Linked DNA regions of Allobranchiibius huperziae. The protein of the gene in region 1 interacts with the protein of each later gene in a pairwise test. Links are inferred from orthologs where the notes say so. Each region holds a gene or a part of one and is shown in the gene's direction. Other genes may lie near its edges. The genes, in order: HNR15_RS01135 and dnaA.

Evidence for each region.
Region 2: the proteins of HNR15_RS01135 (region 1) and dnaA interact in binary tests that used the Escherichia coli proteins (3 or more experiments, as listed by UniProt). The link is inferred for Allobranchiibius huperziae from one-to-one orthologs.

Annotation. Positions count from the first base shown.
Region 1 is NZ_JACCFW010000001.1:228,313-236,095, reverse strand. What follows is about bases 3,270-6,049. They hold HNR15_RS01135 (HU family DNA-binding protein), read left to right. Parts: upstream 3,270-4,411; coding sequence 4,412-4,687; downstream 4,688-6,049. Other genes in these bases: HNR15_RS01120 (universal stress protein), read left to right, coding at 5,858-6,049; HNR15_RS01125 (response regulator transcription factor), read left to right, coding at 5,152-5,811; HNR15_RS01130 (GlsB/YeaQ/YmgE family stress response membrane protein), read right to left, coding at 4,777-5,058; HNR15_RS01140 (hypothetical protein), read left to right, coding at 3,730-4,194; HNR15_RS01145 (ATP-binding cassette domain-containing protein), read right to left, coding at 3,270-3,598. In the rest of the region: HNR15_RS01155 (BTAD domain-containing putative transcriptional regulator), read left to right, coding at 1-1,764; HNR15_RS01150 (ABC transporter permease), read right to left, coding at 1,746-2,585; more of HNR15_RS01145, read right to left, coding at 2,585-3,269; more of HNR15_RS01120, read left to right, coding at 6,050-6,295; HNR15_RS01115 (TetR/AcrR family transcriptional regulator), read right to left, coding at 6,419-7,021; HNR15_RS01110 (aldo/keto reductase), read left to right, coding at 7,186-7,783.
Region 2 is NZ_JACCFW010000001.1:3,455,913-3,463,832, forward strand. The notes cover bases 2,757-5,673. They hold dnaA (chromosomal replication initiator protein DnaA), read left to right. Parts: upstream 2,757-3,455; coding sequence 3,456-4,892; downstream 4,893-5,673. Other genes in these bases: HNR15_RS18930 (hypothetical protein), read left to right, coding at 2,757-2,789; rpmH (50S ribosomal protein L34), read right to left, coding at 2,796-2,933; dnaN (DNA polymerase III subunit beta), read left to right, coding at 5,524-5,673. Outside these bases: 16S rRNA (guanine(527)-N(7))-methyltransferase RsmG, read right to left, coding at 1-334; HNR15_RS16480 (Jag family protein), read right to left, coding at 349-921; membrane protein insertase YidC, read right to left, coding at 968-2,095; membrane protein insertion efficiency factor YidD, read right to left, coding at 2,143-2,409; HNR15_RS16495 (ribonuclease P protein component), read right to left, coding at 2,406-2,720; more of HNR15_RS18930, read left to right, coding at 2,667-2,756; more of dnaN, read left to right, coding at 5,674-6,654; gnd (phosphogluconate dehydrogenase (NAD(+)-dependent, decarboxylating)), read left to right, coding at 6,880-7,788; DNA replication/repair protein RecF, read left to right, coding at 7,881-7,920. UniProt on the Escherichia coli protein: Plays an essential in the initiation and regulation of chromosomal replication. Binds in an ATP-dependent fashion to the origin of replication (oriC) to initiate formation of the DNA replication initiation complex once per cell cycle.

The DNA of each region.
Region 1 (7,783 bases):
AGCCTGCTGCGTGGGAGCACCCGCGGGGTGCCGGAGCGGCACCAGACCCTGCAGGCCGTCATCGACTGGTCCTGGAACCTGCTGGACGCTGACGACCGCGACGCCCTCACCGCCCTGTCGGCGTTCCACGACGGTTTCGACCTCGAGGGTGCCGAATGGGTCGTCGGGTCTGCCGCGCTCACGCACGTCGAGAGTCTGGTGTCGCAGTCGCTGCTCACCGTCGTCGAGGACGACACGGTGCGCTATCGGATGCTGGAGACGGTGCGAGAGTTCGGGCGGGACCGTCTGGAGCAGACCGGCCGGGGCACGACGGTGCGCGGCGCCGTACGCGCCTGGGCGCTGCACGTCAGCCGCACGACGGCCGCGCGCTTCTTCGGCCCCGACCAGATCGACACGATCGACGCGCTGACCCGCGACGAAGGCAACCTCGCGGTCGAGTTGGATCGGGCGATCGCCTCCGACGACGCCGAGGCGACCGCCGTGATCGGCGCGACCCTGATCACGCTGTGGCAGGTCAGCGGCAACTTCCTGCGCGCCTTCGATGCCAGTGAGAGCGCAGCCCAGGTGATCATGCGGCACCCGGTCGCTCCGCAGGACGCCGACGCCGCACGCACCCTGCTGGCGTGGGACGCGATGTTTCAAGGACTGTTCCGCGAGGCCGCCGATCAAGCGCTCCTCGACGCGCTCGACACGCTGGGGCCGGGCGATGACTCCCGCCTCGCCGCACTGGTGCAGATCTCCGGCGTGCTCGCCCAGGTCACGGGAGACCACGCGGCGACGGCTGAGGAACGACTCATCGCCCTGTCCGGCTCACCGGACAGGCACCTCGCGGGACTCGCGGCGCGCTGGTGGATGCACCTGGCGGAGAACGCCGGCGATCTGGACGTCGCGCTGCACGCACTGGACCTCGCGCTGTCCAACAGCGAGGAGTCGGACGGCCCGTGGCAGGTGCACGCGCTACGTGCCGAGCGCGCGGGCCTGCTCGTGCAGGGCGGCCGACGGATCGAGGCGGCGCGAGAGGCGGAGCGCGCGATCGACGTCCTGCTGCGCCTGCACGCGGTGGACGACGCCGCGCAACAGCGGATGGTCATCGCGCTGGGCGCGATCGACGCGGGCGACCTCGCCGAGGCGCAGTCGCAGGCCGAGCGACTCGAGGCGGAGACCGCCGAGGTCGGCGTCGTGGGGTGGGGTTCCTCGGAGCCGGTGCGCGCCGAGCTCGCCTTCGCGCGGGGGGATCGGCAGTCGGCCGCCCGGTTGCACCTCGACGGCTGGTGCCTGATGCAGCGACTGACCGTCTCGCTAGCCATGTCCCTGGACCGGGCCGCCCCGTGGCTGCTCTTCGGCCGCGCCGCGTATCTGCACAGCGTGGTGCTGGCCGACACCGCCGGCGCGCCCGACGCCGCCAGCACCACGGCGTACGTCGAATCCCTCGAAGCGCTGAGCGAAACCCTCGCCGGGTCGCTCGCCGACCTGGACCACCCCTCCGCGGGCGCCCTTGCGTTCGCCGTCGGTCGGTGGGTCGTCACGCACCTGCCGGACGCCGCGGACACCGGCGCCCGGCTGATGGTCCTCGCTCACGCCTCCGGCTACAACCAGGTGTATCCCTCGATGGACTGGGAGCGCGCGGTCCGCGACGTGCAGCAGGTCGCGCCCGATCTCATCGACCGGGCACGACCTGGGATCGGCGACGACTCCGCCGCACGTTTCACGCAGCTGCGCGAGACGGTCGACCGGCTGCGGTCGGCTCAGAGCTTGCGGCGGTAGGACCGCACCGACAACGGCGCGAAGATCGCGATGACCGCGGCGCAACCCAGCAGCGCCCACCCGACCTCGGCGGTGACGTTGCCGTCGTTCATCAGATCGCGCGCCGCGGTGACCACGTGCGAGACAGGGTTGACGTCGACGAACGCGCGCAGCCACCCGGGCATCGACCCGGCCGGCACGAACGCGTTGGACAGGAACGTCAGCGGGAACATGATCATCATCGAGGTGCCCTGCACGCTCTGCGCGGACTTCATCACGGTGCCGACCCAGGTGAAGACCCAGGCCATCGACCATCCGGTGACGACGAGCAGCAGGACCGCTGCGAGCACCCCGAAGACGCCGCCGCCGGGCCGGTAGCCCATCACCAGTCCCACCAGCACCGTGAGCGTCGAGGCGATCGCGTAGCGCACCAGGTCGGCCACCATCGGGCCGGCGAGCGGTGCGATCCGCGCGATCGGCAACGACCGGAAGCGGTCGAAGACTCCCTTGTCCATGTCCTCGCGCAGCTGGGTGCCGGTCGCCACGCAGGCGGTGAGGACGGTCTGCGCCAGGATGCCGGGGATGATCAGCGGCAGATAGCGCCCGACGCTGCCGGAGACGGCGCCGCCGAACACGTAGGTGAACATCACCGTGAAGACGATCGGCAGCACCATCACGTCGACGAGTTGCTCGGGGTTGCGGCGCATCTTCATCAAGGCTCGCCACGCCATGCTGAAGGTCTGCTCAACCGTCGCGCGGGTGCCGACGTGCGGACGCGGCTGCACGACTTTCGTTGCGAGTGGTGTTGCCGTCGTTGAGGTTTCGAGCTGTGCGGTGGTCATCAGGCAACTCCCTGGTCGGTGGAACGGGATGAGTCGTGCTGGGTGTCCTCGCCGGTGAGCGCGAGGAAGACCTCGTCGAGGGTCGGCTTCTGCACCGAGAGCGACTCGACGGCGATGCCGGCCTCGCGCAGCGCGATCAGCACCCCACCGGCGCGGTCGGCGTCGGCGAGCGGGATCGTGAAGCCGGCGCGGTCAGGGGTGCGTACGGCGGTGTCGCCGATGAGGCGCTCGGCGATCCGGGCCGCCTCGGCGACCTGGCCGACGTCGCGGACGCCGAGCTGCAGGCTGGATCCGCCGACCTTCGCCTTGAGCTGGTCCGGGGTGCCTTCGGCGACCATCCGACCGTGGTCGATGACGGCGATGCGGTCGGCCAGCTGGTCGGCCTCGTCCAGGTACTGGGTGGTGAGCAGGACGGTGCACCCGTCGGCCACCAGGCCACGGATCGTCTCCCACATCTGGCCGCGGGTGCGCGGATCCAGACCGGTGGTCGGTTCGTCGAGGAAGATGACCGGCGGGCTGGTGATGAGGCTCGCCGCCAGGTCGAGCCGACGGCGCATGCCGCCGGAGAACTGCGCGATCTGCCGGTCGGCCGCCTCCGACAACCCGAACTGCTCGAGCAGTCGGGCGGCCCGCGCCCGTGCGTCCCGCAGCGAGAGTCCCTGCAGCCGGCCGAACAGCCGCAGATTCTCTGCAGCCGTGAGGTTCTCGTCCACCGAGGCGTACTGCCCGGTGACGCCGATCAGCTGCCGGATGATGTGCGGCGACGCCTGCACGTCGTGCCCGAGGATGCGCGCCGTACCGGCGTCGATGGGCAGCAGCGTGGCGAGCATCTTCAGCATGGTGGTCTTGCCGGCACCGTTGGGTCCGAGCACGCCGTAGATCTCGCCCGGCCGCACCCGCAGGTCGATGCCGTCGACCGCGCGGGCCGCGCCGAACTGTTTGACCAGACCGGTCGCTTCGACGGCGAGCGGGCCGGTCGGCGCAGTGGGAAGGTGGGTGATCTGTGTGGTCATGCGGACACCGTGCGGCCATCCGGTTTCACGCCGGTGTCACGGCGCTTTCACCCGGTGTCACGAACGAGCGCAAGCTGACCGGTACGCCGCCGGTAGGGTCGAGCGCGACATCACACGCTAGGAGACCAGACATGGGCAAGCTGTCGTTTCTCGTCGGATTCGGCGCCGGGTACGTCTTCGGCGCCAAGGCGGGCGAGCGCCGCTACGAGCAGATCAAACTGCAGGCGGCCAGGGCCTGGGAGCACCCGGCGGTGCAGGAGCAGGTGACCAAGGCGAGCGAGCAGATCCGCGAGCGCGGTCCCGAGGTGGCCGCCGCCGCCGGCCAGGCAGCCGCCGCGGGTGCGGGGCAGGCCGTCAAGAACGCCGCCACCGCCGCGCTGCACGCAGCCACCGGCAAGAAGGAGGGGCCCGTCGTGCAGGGGACCATCGCCGAAGGCGCCTCGGCCGACGCTCCGGGCGGCGTACCGGTCGACGCGGACACGGTCGACGCACCGCCGGTGTCGTCGCAGCCCGACGCCGCGCGCGCCGCGGCCGAGGCCGCGGAGGCGCACCCGGTCGACGCCGACACCGACAGCGGCGAGTCGAAACTGGACTGAGGACGCGTTTTTCCGACGCGCCCGGCGGTGTGGGCTTTTGACACCGGGCCGCAGGCGTCTACGGTGAAGAACGATCGCGTGCCGCGGAATACCGCCGAATTGTGGGTATGCCGTGCACCATCAGTACCGTCAGCTCCGCCGGTCACGCGCCGGCGGGCGGATCCGGCCAGCGCCGGATCCGATCCCTCTTCAAGCGAACGAACAGAACAGGACTTCCATGAACCGCACTGACCTTGCGAGCACCATTGCGCAGCGCACCGGCGTCAGCGTCAAGGACGCCACCTCGGTGATCACCGGCCTGAACGACGTCATCCTCGAGGCCATCGGCCGCGGCGAGAAGGTGCAGCTGCCCGGTCTGCTGACCGTCGAGCGCGTCGAGCGTGCGGCTCGCACCGGCCGTAACCCGCAGACCGGCGCCGAGATCCAGATCCCCGCGTCGCACGCGGCGAAGGTCACCGCCGGCAGCAAGCTGAAGGCCGCCGCGAAGGGCTGACCGCTCCACACACCTGCAAAAGGCCCCTCACCAGTGATGGTGAGGGGCCTTTCGTTGCCTCCCCCGGATGGCAGGCACGTGTCCTGGTGTCAGGCACGAACCGAGCTGCGGCGGTTGCCGACGCGAGTCCAGATCAGGAGCGCGATGACGGCGCCGATGATCGATCCGATGATGCCGGACGGCTGCAGGAAGCCGCCTCCGGCGTCCTTGTGGAAGATCACGTAGCCGAGGAATCCGCCGATGAACGAGCCGACGATGCCGAGCACGATGGTCATGAGGATGGAGATGTCCTGCTTGCCCGGGACGATGAGGCGGGCGATCGCGCCCGCGATCAGTCCGACGACGACGATGGTGATGATGAGACCCAACATGGCGAGCCTTCCGATAGAGGAACTGTGTACTCCTAGAGATTTTCACCCCTAGGGCTGCTGCAACACACCCCTAGGGAGGTTTAACGTGGAGGAGTGCCCCAAGCCCCCATCACCGTCGCCCTGGTGGACGACTACGACGTCGTCCTGCTCGGCGTCGCGAAGATCATCGACCAGTACCGCGACCGGGTGATCATCGCCGAGATCGACACCAACCAACCGCTGAGGGACACCGTCGACGTCGTGCTCTACGACGCGTTCGCCCAGCCGGAGTCCGACCGCGAGGAGATCGGGGTGCTCATCCGCAGCCCCTGCGCGCGCAAGGTGATCGTCTACACCTGGAACTTCCACCCCGAGCTGGTCGAGAGCGCGCAGCGGCAGGGTGTGCACGGCTACCTGTCCAAGGCACTTCCCGCCCGGGAGTTCATCGCGGCCATCGAGGCGGTGCACGCGGGCGAGATCGTCATCAGCGATCCGCCGGGCCGCGCCCGCCCGGTGACCGGGCTGGACTGGCCCGGCCGGGGCGAGGGTCTCACCGAGCGCGAGTCGGAGATCCTGGCCCTGATCACCCAGGGCCACAGCAACGCGGAGGTGTCCTCACGCACCTTCCTCAGCCCCAACACCGTCAAGTCCTACATCCGCGCGATCTACCGCAAGATCGACGTGTCCAGCCGCACCCAGGCCGTGTTGTGGGGCGTCGACAACGGCTTCTCACCCGACCATCGACGGATCGATCACTGGCGTGGGGGTCCGTGACCGGTAGGTCTCCCGCGATCCGGTGCGGGTTCGATACCGTCCGAAGATGACGCAGGACGGCGCTCCACCCAAGGTCGTGATCGTGGTCGGTGTCGACGGGTCGGAGTCGGCGACCCATGCGGGCGCGTACGCCGTCGGCATGGCCCGCCGGATGAACGCCACCCTCGTCGCCGTCTACGTGCACACCCTCGGCGTGTACGCCGCTGCCGCACCCGCCGCCATCCCGCTGCTGCGGGAGACCCAGGCCGGAGTGGTTGCCGACATGCGCCGCCAGATCGCCGAGTCCGGGGTCGTCGACGACCTCGACTTCGAGATGGTCGAGCGGCACGGCAATCCCTACAAGGAGATCGTGGCGGTCGCCACCGAGCGCCGCGCCGACGCAGTGGTGGTCGGTGCCTCCAGCCAGGCCGGCCACCGTCTCGTGGGCTCGCTCGCGGTCCATCTGGTGCGCGACGCGAAGTGGCCGGTCACGGTCGTCCCCTAGCCCACCCTCGTCAGCCGCCCGTCGACACTGCGTCGCGACGGTCGGGCGTATTCGTGCATCGATGATTCCCCGAGAGTCCGTTCTCGGTGACGCTGCACGGGGGAGATCTGCGCCCGGTCGTGATCAGCCGACGTCCTCCGACCGAAGTCCGGCGAGCAGCAGCCGCACCATCCGCTCCGCGCGTCCGCCACTCCGGCTAGGGGTCGGGCCGCCGTCGTGGCACAGGTTCGCCACGGCGCCCAGGAACTCCCCCGCGACCACACGCTGGCTGATCTCCCCGGACTCGGTCGCTGCGTCGAGCAGACGCTCGAGAGTCGGAGCCAGGCGGGTCGAGAAGTACTCCGCGAGCGGCTCGTACGCGGGATCCCCCGAGTGCAGAGCTCCCGCGAGTCCACGTTTGGTGGCGACGAACTGGGTGTAGCGCATGACCCAACGGTCCAACGCTTCACCGGGAGGGTAGGCGGCCTCGAGGTCGGTGGCCGCCGCGACGCAGGCGTCCATCTCGCGTCGGAAGACCGCCGAGATGAGGTCGGAACGCAGCGGGAAGTGGCGATAGAGCGTGCCCACACCCACGCCGGCCCGCTCGGCGATGGACCGCACCGGCGCGTCGACACCCGACTCGGCGAAGACCGCCTTGGCCGCCTCCACCAGCGCGTCGATGTTCAACCGGGCGTCCGCGCGCTGGCGGCGCGGCTCCCCGCCGTCCCCGTCCGTGGTGTGAGGCACGCGACGTCTCCTCTGTAAAAGGAACATGATTCCGGATAGGCTGCTATCTTAGAGGAACGACGTTCCGCTAAGCCGCAGCATTCGTGAGAACTGCAGTGTCCACGATGCGCGACGGCCAGTACCTACCCGCCCACGCCTGACGACTCACCTCGAGGAGCACTCGGATGAAGTACCGCACACTCGGCCGCACCGGCATCAAGGTCACTCCCTACGCCCTCGGCGCGATGATGCTCGGCTCGCTCGGAAACCCCGACCGCCAGGACGGGATCCGCATCATCCACCGAGCGCTGGACGCCGGCATCAATTTCGTCGACACCGCCGACCGCTACGGGGACTCCGAGGAAGTGGTCGGCGAGGCACTGAAGGGCCGACGCGACGAGGTCGTTCTCGCCACGAAGTTCTGGGGACCCGTCGACGATGACCTCAACCACCGGGGTGCTTCCCGTCGGTGGATCATGCAGGCCGTCGAGCGTTCGCTGCGCCGCCTGCAGACCGACCACATCGACCTCTATCAGCTGCACCGGCCCGACCCGGACACGGACATCGACGAGACCCTCTCAGCGCTCACCGACCTCGTGCGTCAGGGAAAGGTCCGCGCGATCGGCACGTCGTCGATGCGTGGGTCGGAGATCGTCGAGGCCCAATGGATGTCCGAGCGGCGGGGATTCGAACGGTTCCGCACCGAGCAGCCGAACTACTCGATCCTGGACCGCGAGATCGAGAGGGAGATCCTCCCCGTCGCCGAACGCTACGGAATGGGCA
Region 2 (7,920 bases), 3.2 Mb from region 1 along the record:
CGGTGTCCAGCCAGGTCACCCGTCGCTGCAACGGCTCGACCAGCGTCACCCGCAGGTCCGGACGGACGATCGCCAAGACGAGGCCGGGCAGGCCGGCGCCGGACCCGACGTCGGCCACCTGAGCATCCGGCGGGATCAGATCTGCCACGACGGCGCAGTTGAGCAGGTGACGTTCCCACAGGCGCGGCACCTCGCGGGGGCCGATCAGACCGTGATCGACACCCGTGGTCGCCAGCAGTTCGGCGTATGCCAGCGCCCGACCCAGTCGATCACCGAAGACGGTGGCGGCTGCGGCGGGCGGTTCGGGCAGGGTCGTGGAGCCGTGGTGTTCCACGTGAAACCGAGGAACTACCGCTGCGGCAGGACGACGACGTACCGCCGGGGCTCGACGCCCTCGGACTCCGAGCCCAGCCCGGCCGCGAGCACGGCGTCGTGCACGACCTTGCGCTCGAAAGCGCTCATCGGCTCCAACGACTGCCGCTCACCGGTCTCCTTCGCTGCCGCCGCTGCATCGGCGGCGATCCGCGTCAGCTCCTCGCGGCGCGCGGCGCGGTGGCCGGCGACATCCAGCATCAGGCGACTGCGCTCACCGGTCTCAGCCTGCACGGCCAACCGGGTCAGCTCCTGCAGGGCCTCGAGGACCTTGCCGTCCTGCCCGACGAGGCGGCGCGGAACGCGGCCTTCTTCGGAGTCCACGATCGCGACGGCGGCGCGGTCCCCGTCGACGTCCACATCGATGTCACCGTCGAGGTCGGCGATGTCGAGCAACGTCTCGAGGAAGTCGGCCGCGATCTCACCTTCGCGGTCCAGCCCCGAGGAGCGGTCGGCGGCCGGCCGCGCAGCCTGCGACGCAGTCCCCTCCGTCCCCTCTGTGTCCACTCGTTCGTCGACCTGCTCGGACTGGTCGGTGTCCTGCGTCATGAGAGCTCCAGATTCTGTGTCTGCCGGTGGGTGCGAACGGTCGGCATCACCGTTTGCGCTTGGTCTTGGCGCGCGGAGGCGCGACGTTCTTCGCAGTGGTCGTGGTGATCTTGGTGTCCCCGGACGTCGACACCGCGGTCGTGGATCCGCCGGACGTGCCGTTCGAGGAGACGTCGGTGGGCTGCCCGGTGGAGGGGGTCGGGCGACGCTTGCCCTTCTTCGGCTGCACCCGCTGCCCGCTCACCTTGGGTTTAGCGGCGTCCTCGCCCTCGGCAGGCGCTTCCGCGGCGGCGACTGCGGCCGCCTTGTCCAGACTCACGGCCGCACCTGGCATCGGCTTGCCCTTGGCGCGACGACGTTCTTCCAAGGCCTTCTCGGCCGCGGAGCCGGGTGCGGGCATCCGCCGGATCACGTAGAACTGCTGTCCCATGGTCCAGAGGTTGGTGGTCAGCCAGTAGATCAGGACACCGATGGGGAAGTTCGGGCCGGTGACGAAGAAGAACAGCGGCATCACGTACATGATGATTTTCTGCTGCTTGGCCATCGGGTTGTCCAAGGCCGCAGCCGGCATGTTCTTCTGCATCAGCTGACGCTGGGTGATGAACATCGTGGCCGACATCAGCACGATGAGGCCCATCGTGAGGACCTTCGCGGCCAACGAGTGGCTGCCCAGGAAAGTGTCCGACAGCTTCGCGCCGAAGAGGGTCGACTGCTCCGCCTGACGCGCCGCGGCGTGGGTCATCAGACCGATCGACTTGTGGCGCCCGTCGCCGATCTTGCCCAGGTTGTTGAGCACCCGGAAGAGAGCGAAGAAGAACGGTGCCTGGAGCAGGATCGGCATACAGGAGCTGAACGGGTTGGTGCCCGTCCGCTTGTAGAGCTCCATCGTCTCTTCCGTCATCTTCTGACGGGACTCGGCGTCCTTCTTGCCCTTGTACTTCTTCTGGATCGCCTGGATCTCCGGCTGGATGAGCTGCATCCGGCGCGAGGTCTTGATCTGCTTGACGAAGAGCGGGATCAGCAGGACCCGCAGGACGATGACCAGGCCGACCACCGAGAACGCCCATGTCCACCCGGAGGTGGGGTTCATGCCGATCTTGCTCAGACCGTTGTGGAAGCCCACCATCACGAGGGCGACGAACCACTCGAGCGGGAAGAGCAGGGTGTCAATCATGGTGTCCTCGGTGCTTCTCGGGTGAGCTGATCAGGATGAGGGGGCGGTCACGCCGCGTGGTGCACGTCGCCGGACACCTTCGCCGGTGGAACGTGGTCGACTCCGCCGGGGTTCCACGGATGGCACCGCAGCAGCCGGCGCGCGGTCAGCCAACTGCCCTTGAAGGGCCCGAACCGGGTGAGGGCGGTGACCGCGTACGCCGAGCAGGACGGCGTGAACCGGCACGACGGCGGGAAGAGTGGGGAGATCCACCGCTGGTAGAGCCGCACCAGCAGGACGAGCGGCGCGGCCAGCCAGCGGTTGAGGGTGCTCATCGCAGCCGCGACAACGCCTGATGCAGCTGGCGCCGCAGATCCTCGCGCACACGAGGGGTGGGTGCACCAGCGAGCGGCGGGTTGGCGCGTACGACGAGATCCACGTCAGCGGGGACGGCGCCGAGCTCCGCCGCGATGACGTGCCGCAGGACCCGCTTGGTGCGAGTGCGGACCACGGCGTTGCCGACGGCCTTGGAAACGACGAAACCCACCCTCGGGACGGCCGAGCCGTCCGCGGGGCGGGAGACGTGTGCTGCATGGACCACCAGCAGGTCACCCCCGCTGCGCCCCGCTCCGCGACCGCGGAGCACGGCCCGGAACTGCGCCGGGCGGCGCAGGCGGTGCGCTGCCGGCAGCACGGGATGCGGGGTTCGATGTGATCGGACTCAGGCGGAGAGGCGCTCGCGGCCCTTACGGCGGCGCGAGGCGATGATGGAGCGGCCGGCGCGCGTCCGCATCCGCAGGCGGAAGCCGTGGGTCTTGGCCCGTCGACGGGTGTTCGGCTGGAAGGTGCGCTTGCTCACGTGTCACTCCGGTCGGATGCCTGGGTCGTGGTGACCCAGATGGTTCGAGATGGTGCCTGGTCAGGTGGTCTCCAGTGTCAACTGCGGCCACCACGGAGCGCCGATCCCCGGGCGATGTACGCAAAGACGCACCTGCCGGTTCTCGACTCACCGTCCATGCTCACAGGGCACGAGACGACCAAAACTCTACGGGCGGCCGGGGACAGTGGTCAAACTCGGCACGCTCACGGACGGTATCTTCGCCACCGCCGCCCGCAAACGATCCAGCAAACCGGTTCCAGAGCCGCCGTTCCAGCCGACACGCCGCACGCTGCTGAACAGAAACCGTCCGCGAGGTTGCCGTGGGGGGTCCTGGTTGTTACGGTCAGGTTCGCTTCGAATGGGGGAAATTATTCACAGCCTGTGGAGAACCCTGTGGATGACGGTCGGTACGCTCCCCGCAGACATTCGACAGCGACCTACTGGGCACCCGTTCGACGGTGACCATCATGAGCTGACCAGGCAGCGAGGAGTACGACGACCGTGAGCGAATCGGACCACGATCTCGCCTTCGTCTGGCACTCCACCCTGATGACGCTGGAGGATTCCGGCATCGCCCAGCGCGACCGGGGCTACCTGCGCCTGGCCCGCCTGATCGGCGTCGTCGGTGAGACCGCCGTACTCGCGGTGCCCTTCGAACACACCAAACGCATCGTCGAGTCGGACCTGATCGACTCGGTGTCCGCGGCGCTCAGCGAGCAGCTGTCCCAGACCGTGACGCTGGCGGTGACCGTCGATGAGTCCCTGCGGCCGCCCGACCAGAGCGCCGAGGCCGGCGAACTCTTCCCGATCGACATCGTGGAGAAGCCCGCGCCGGTGGAGAAGCCGCCGGCACCGCCGGCCCGTGGTCCGGTCTCGACCAGCGCCCGCGGCGGTGCGGCGACCAACGACCCGCGACTGAACCCGAAGTACACCTTCGACACCTTCGTCATCGGTGCCGGCAACAGGTTCGCCTGCGCCGCGGCCCAAGCGGTCGCCGAGACGCCGGCGCGCTCGTACAACCCGCTGTTCATCTACGGCGACTCCGGACTGGGCAAGACCCACCTGCTGCACGCGGTGGGTCACTACGTGCGCAGCTACTACCCTCAGATGCGGGTGCTCTACGTGAACTCCGAGGAGTTCACCAACGACTTCATCAACTCCATCCGCGACGACAACGCCAGCCGCTTCCAGAAGCGCTACCGCGACGACGTCGACGTGCTGCTCATCGACGACGTGCAGTTCCTGCAGGGCAAGGAGAGCACCCAGGAGGAGTTCTTCCACACCTTCAACTCGCTGCACAACGGCGAGAAGCAGATCGTGCTGACCAGTGACCAGCCGCCGAAGCTGCTGAGCGGGCTGGAGGATCGGATGCGGTCCCGGTTCGAGTGGGGCCTCACCACCGATGTGAAGCCGCCGGACCTCGAGACGCGTATCGCGATCCTTCGCAAGAAGGCCATCGCGGACAAGATGGGGATCCCCGACGAGGTGCTGAGCCTGATCGCCAGCAGGGTGCCGAGCAACATCCGCGAGCTCGAGGGCGCGCTGATCCGCGTCACGGCGTACGCGTCGGTGTCGGCCCAGGAGATCACCATGGAGCTGGCGACGCACGTCCTGAAGGACCTGATGCCGAGCGCCAACCCCGGCCAGATCGGGGTCTCCACGATCATGGCCAAGACGGCGGCGTACTTCGACCTCACCGTCGACGATCTGTGCGGCTCGTCCCGCAGTCGCACCCTGGTGAACGCCCGGCAGATCGCCATGTATCTGTGCCGTGAACTGACCGACCTGTCGCTGCCGAAAATTGGTCAACAATTCGGTGGGCGCGATCACACCACGGTGATGCACGCGGACCGTAAGATCCGTCAGCAGATGGGTGACCGGCGTCACCTGTACGACCAGATCAGTGAACTGACCCTTCAGATCCGCCGCGCCACCTGACGCTCCGTCCACACAGTTGTCCACCGTTTTCTGGGGATAACTATGTTTCTCGACCCCTCAGATGTGACCTACATCACCTGACGTGCGGTCCGGAGTCGATATTCCCCACCCCGTTGTCCCCACCCTGTGGATAAGTCTGTGGGTAGCGCCGTTCCGCGCAACACGCCGCGTCACCTCCGCCTCGCGCCGGTCCATCCACAATTCCCTGGGGAAAACAACGCCAAACGGTGGATCGCGGCCCTTCTGCAAGGCCCCGTCGGTGTACGACGTGTGAACAGCGCCCGACCGTCCACCGGACCCCCGGTTCATCCACATCCACCACCCCCAACCGGTCCACAGCCCCCGGCGACCTGGTTGCCGCTCGTTCCGGCGATTTCCTGTCGTTCTCCACAGCATCCACAACCGCTACTACGACGACTAACGATTTCTGGAGATCCTGTTGCGCCCCGACAGCTGGGGAGAACGACAAGAGCCACGGGACCCGGACCGAACAACATCGATGGACCGCTTCGGTTGGCGGGCGGGTCCCTGCCGACTAGGGTCGGTCTGCGCCAGACGACCGCTGCCTGAAGCGAGCGCCGTCGACGCATCCCTGCACCCGAACGAGCAGCTACTGAGGACGGTCCGTGTCGTGAAGCTCCAGGTCGAACGCGATGTGCTTGCCGAAGCGGTCACCTGGGCCGTACGCGGCCTGTCCACCCGCCCGCCCGTACCGGTCCTGGCCGGTGTGCTGCTGGAAGCCGCCGAGGACTCGCTCACGCTGAGCGCCTTCGACTACGAGGTCTCGGCCAAGGTCACCGTCCCCGCTCAGGTCGACGAGCCCGGCGAGACCCTGGTGATGGGCCGGCTGCTGTCGGAGATCTCCCGGTCGCTGCCGGCCAAGCCGGTCTCGCTGGCCGTCGACGGGTCCAAGCTGACGGTCTCCTGCGGGTCCAGCCGGTTCGCGCTGCAGCAGATGCCCACTGCGGACTACCCCACGCTGCCGATCTCTCCGGAGCCCAGCGGTTCGGTGCAGGGCGACATCTTCACCCAGGCGGTCGCGCAGGTCTCCATCGCGGCCGACCGCGGCGACACCCTGCCGATCCTGACCGGTGTCCGGATGGAGATCGAGGGCGACAAGCTGAGCCTGTTGGCCACCGACCGCTACCGGCTGGCCCTGCGCGAGCTCACCTGGAACCCCAGCACCGCGGACGCCTCGCACGTCGCGCTGATCCCCGCGCGCACGCTGTCGGACACCGCTCGCGCCCTCGGCGCGTCCGGCACGGTCGGCATCGCCCTCGGTCACGCGGCAGGCGGTGAGGGCCTCGTGGGGTTCGAGGCCGGTCGACGCCGCAGCACCAGCCGACTGCTGGACGGGGAGTACCCGAAGGTCACCGCCATCTTCCCGACGAGCGTGGACACCGTCGCGGTGCTCAACACCGCCACGCTGACCGAAGCCGTCAAGCGCGTAGCGCTGGTGGCCGAGCGCAACGCCGCCGTACGGCTGCGCTTCAGCGAGGGCCAGGTCGGCATCGAGGCCGGTCAGGGCGACGACGCCCAGGCCAGCGAGGCCGTGGAGTGCAACCTGCAGGGCCCGGAGCTGGAGATCGCCTTCAACCCGCAGTTCCTGCTCGACGGCCTGGGAGCCATCGGCACGTCGTACGCGCGGATGTCCTTCACCCAGCCCAGCCGCCCCGCGGTGCTGTCGGGGCAGGCCGAGGCGGACGGCGACGCTGACGAGAGCTACCGCTACGTGCTGATGCCGGTGCGCTTCGCGAGCTAGACCGTGCGCAGCGCAGGTTGTGAGCGAGCACAGCGAGCACGCGGCCGCAGCGGAGTACGGTCGCGGCTCGCGAACGAAGGAACAACGAGCTGAATCCGCGATTGTCAGCGGATCAGTGGCATCTGCGTCAGTAGGACGCTGACAACCGAGCGGGAGTAGCGTCGGGCCCGAGATCGGCTCGCGGATCCTGCGAGTACCTGACCACTGGCGAACAAGGAGTTGGACATGCAGATCGGCTTGATCGGGCTGGGCAAGATGGGCGGCAACATGCGCGACCGCATCCGTGCCGCAGGTCACGAGGTCGTCGGGTACGACACCGACCAGAAGATCAGTGACGCCAAGGACCTCAAGGATCTGGTCTCCAAGCTCTCGGCGCCACGGGTGGTGTGGGTGATGGTGCCCGCCGGCAAGGTCACCGACTCCGTGATCAACGACCTGTCCGACCTGCTCGAGGCCGGCGACCTCATCGTCGACGGTGGCAACAGCAAGTTCACCGACGACGAGCGGCACGCCCAGGAGCTGGACAGGAAGGGCATCGCCTTCGTCGACTGCGGTGTCTCCGGCGGCGTGTGGGGCAAGGAGGCCGGGTACGGCCTCATGTGCGGTGGCAGCGACAAGGACGTGGAGCGCGTCATGCCGATCTTCGACGCACTGCGCCCCGAGGGCCCACGCGACGAGGGCTGGGTGCACGCCGGCGACGTCGGCGCCGGGCACTACGTGAAGATGGTCCACAACGGCATCGAGTACGGGATGATGCAGGCGTACGCCGAGGGCTACGAGCTGCTCGCGGCCAAGGAGATCGTCAAGGACGTGCCCGCCGCGTTCAAGGCCTGGACCCGCGGGACCGTCGTGCGGTCGTGGCTGCAGGAACTGATGGCGACCGCCCTCGCCAAGGACCCCGGTTTCGACAAGATCTCCGGTTTCGTCAACGACTCCGGTGAGGGTCGGTGGACCGTGCAGGAGGCCGTGGAGTACGGCGTGCCCATGCCGGTCATCTCCGCCTCGCTCTTCGCCCGGTTCGTCTCCCGCCAGGACGACTCCCCCGCGATGCAGGCCGTGGCCGCCATGCGCAACGAGTTCGGCGGGCACCCGGTCACCCTCAAGGGCCAGAAGGGCATCGTCACCGACCACTGAGCCGTCACCCCATGAGGTTCTTCGGGGTCGGGTGAGCGGGTCGGGGATCGGGCGGCGCTCTGTCGTGGTGCCGTGCTCCTAGACTTCCCACGGTGTACCTGCGACGGCTGACTCTGACCGGATTCCGGTCCT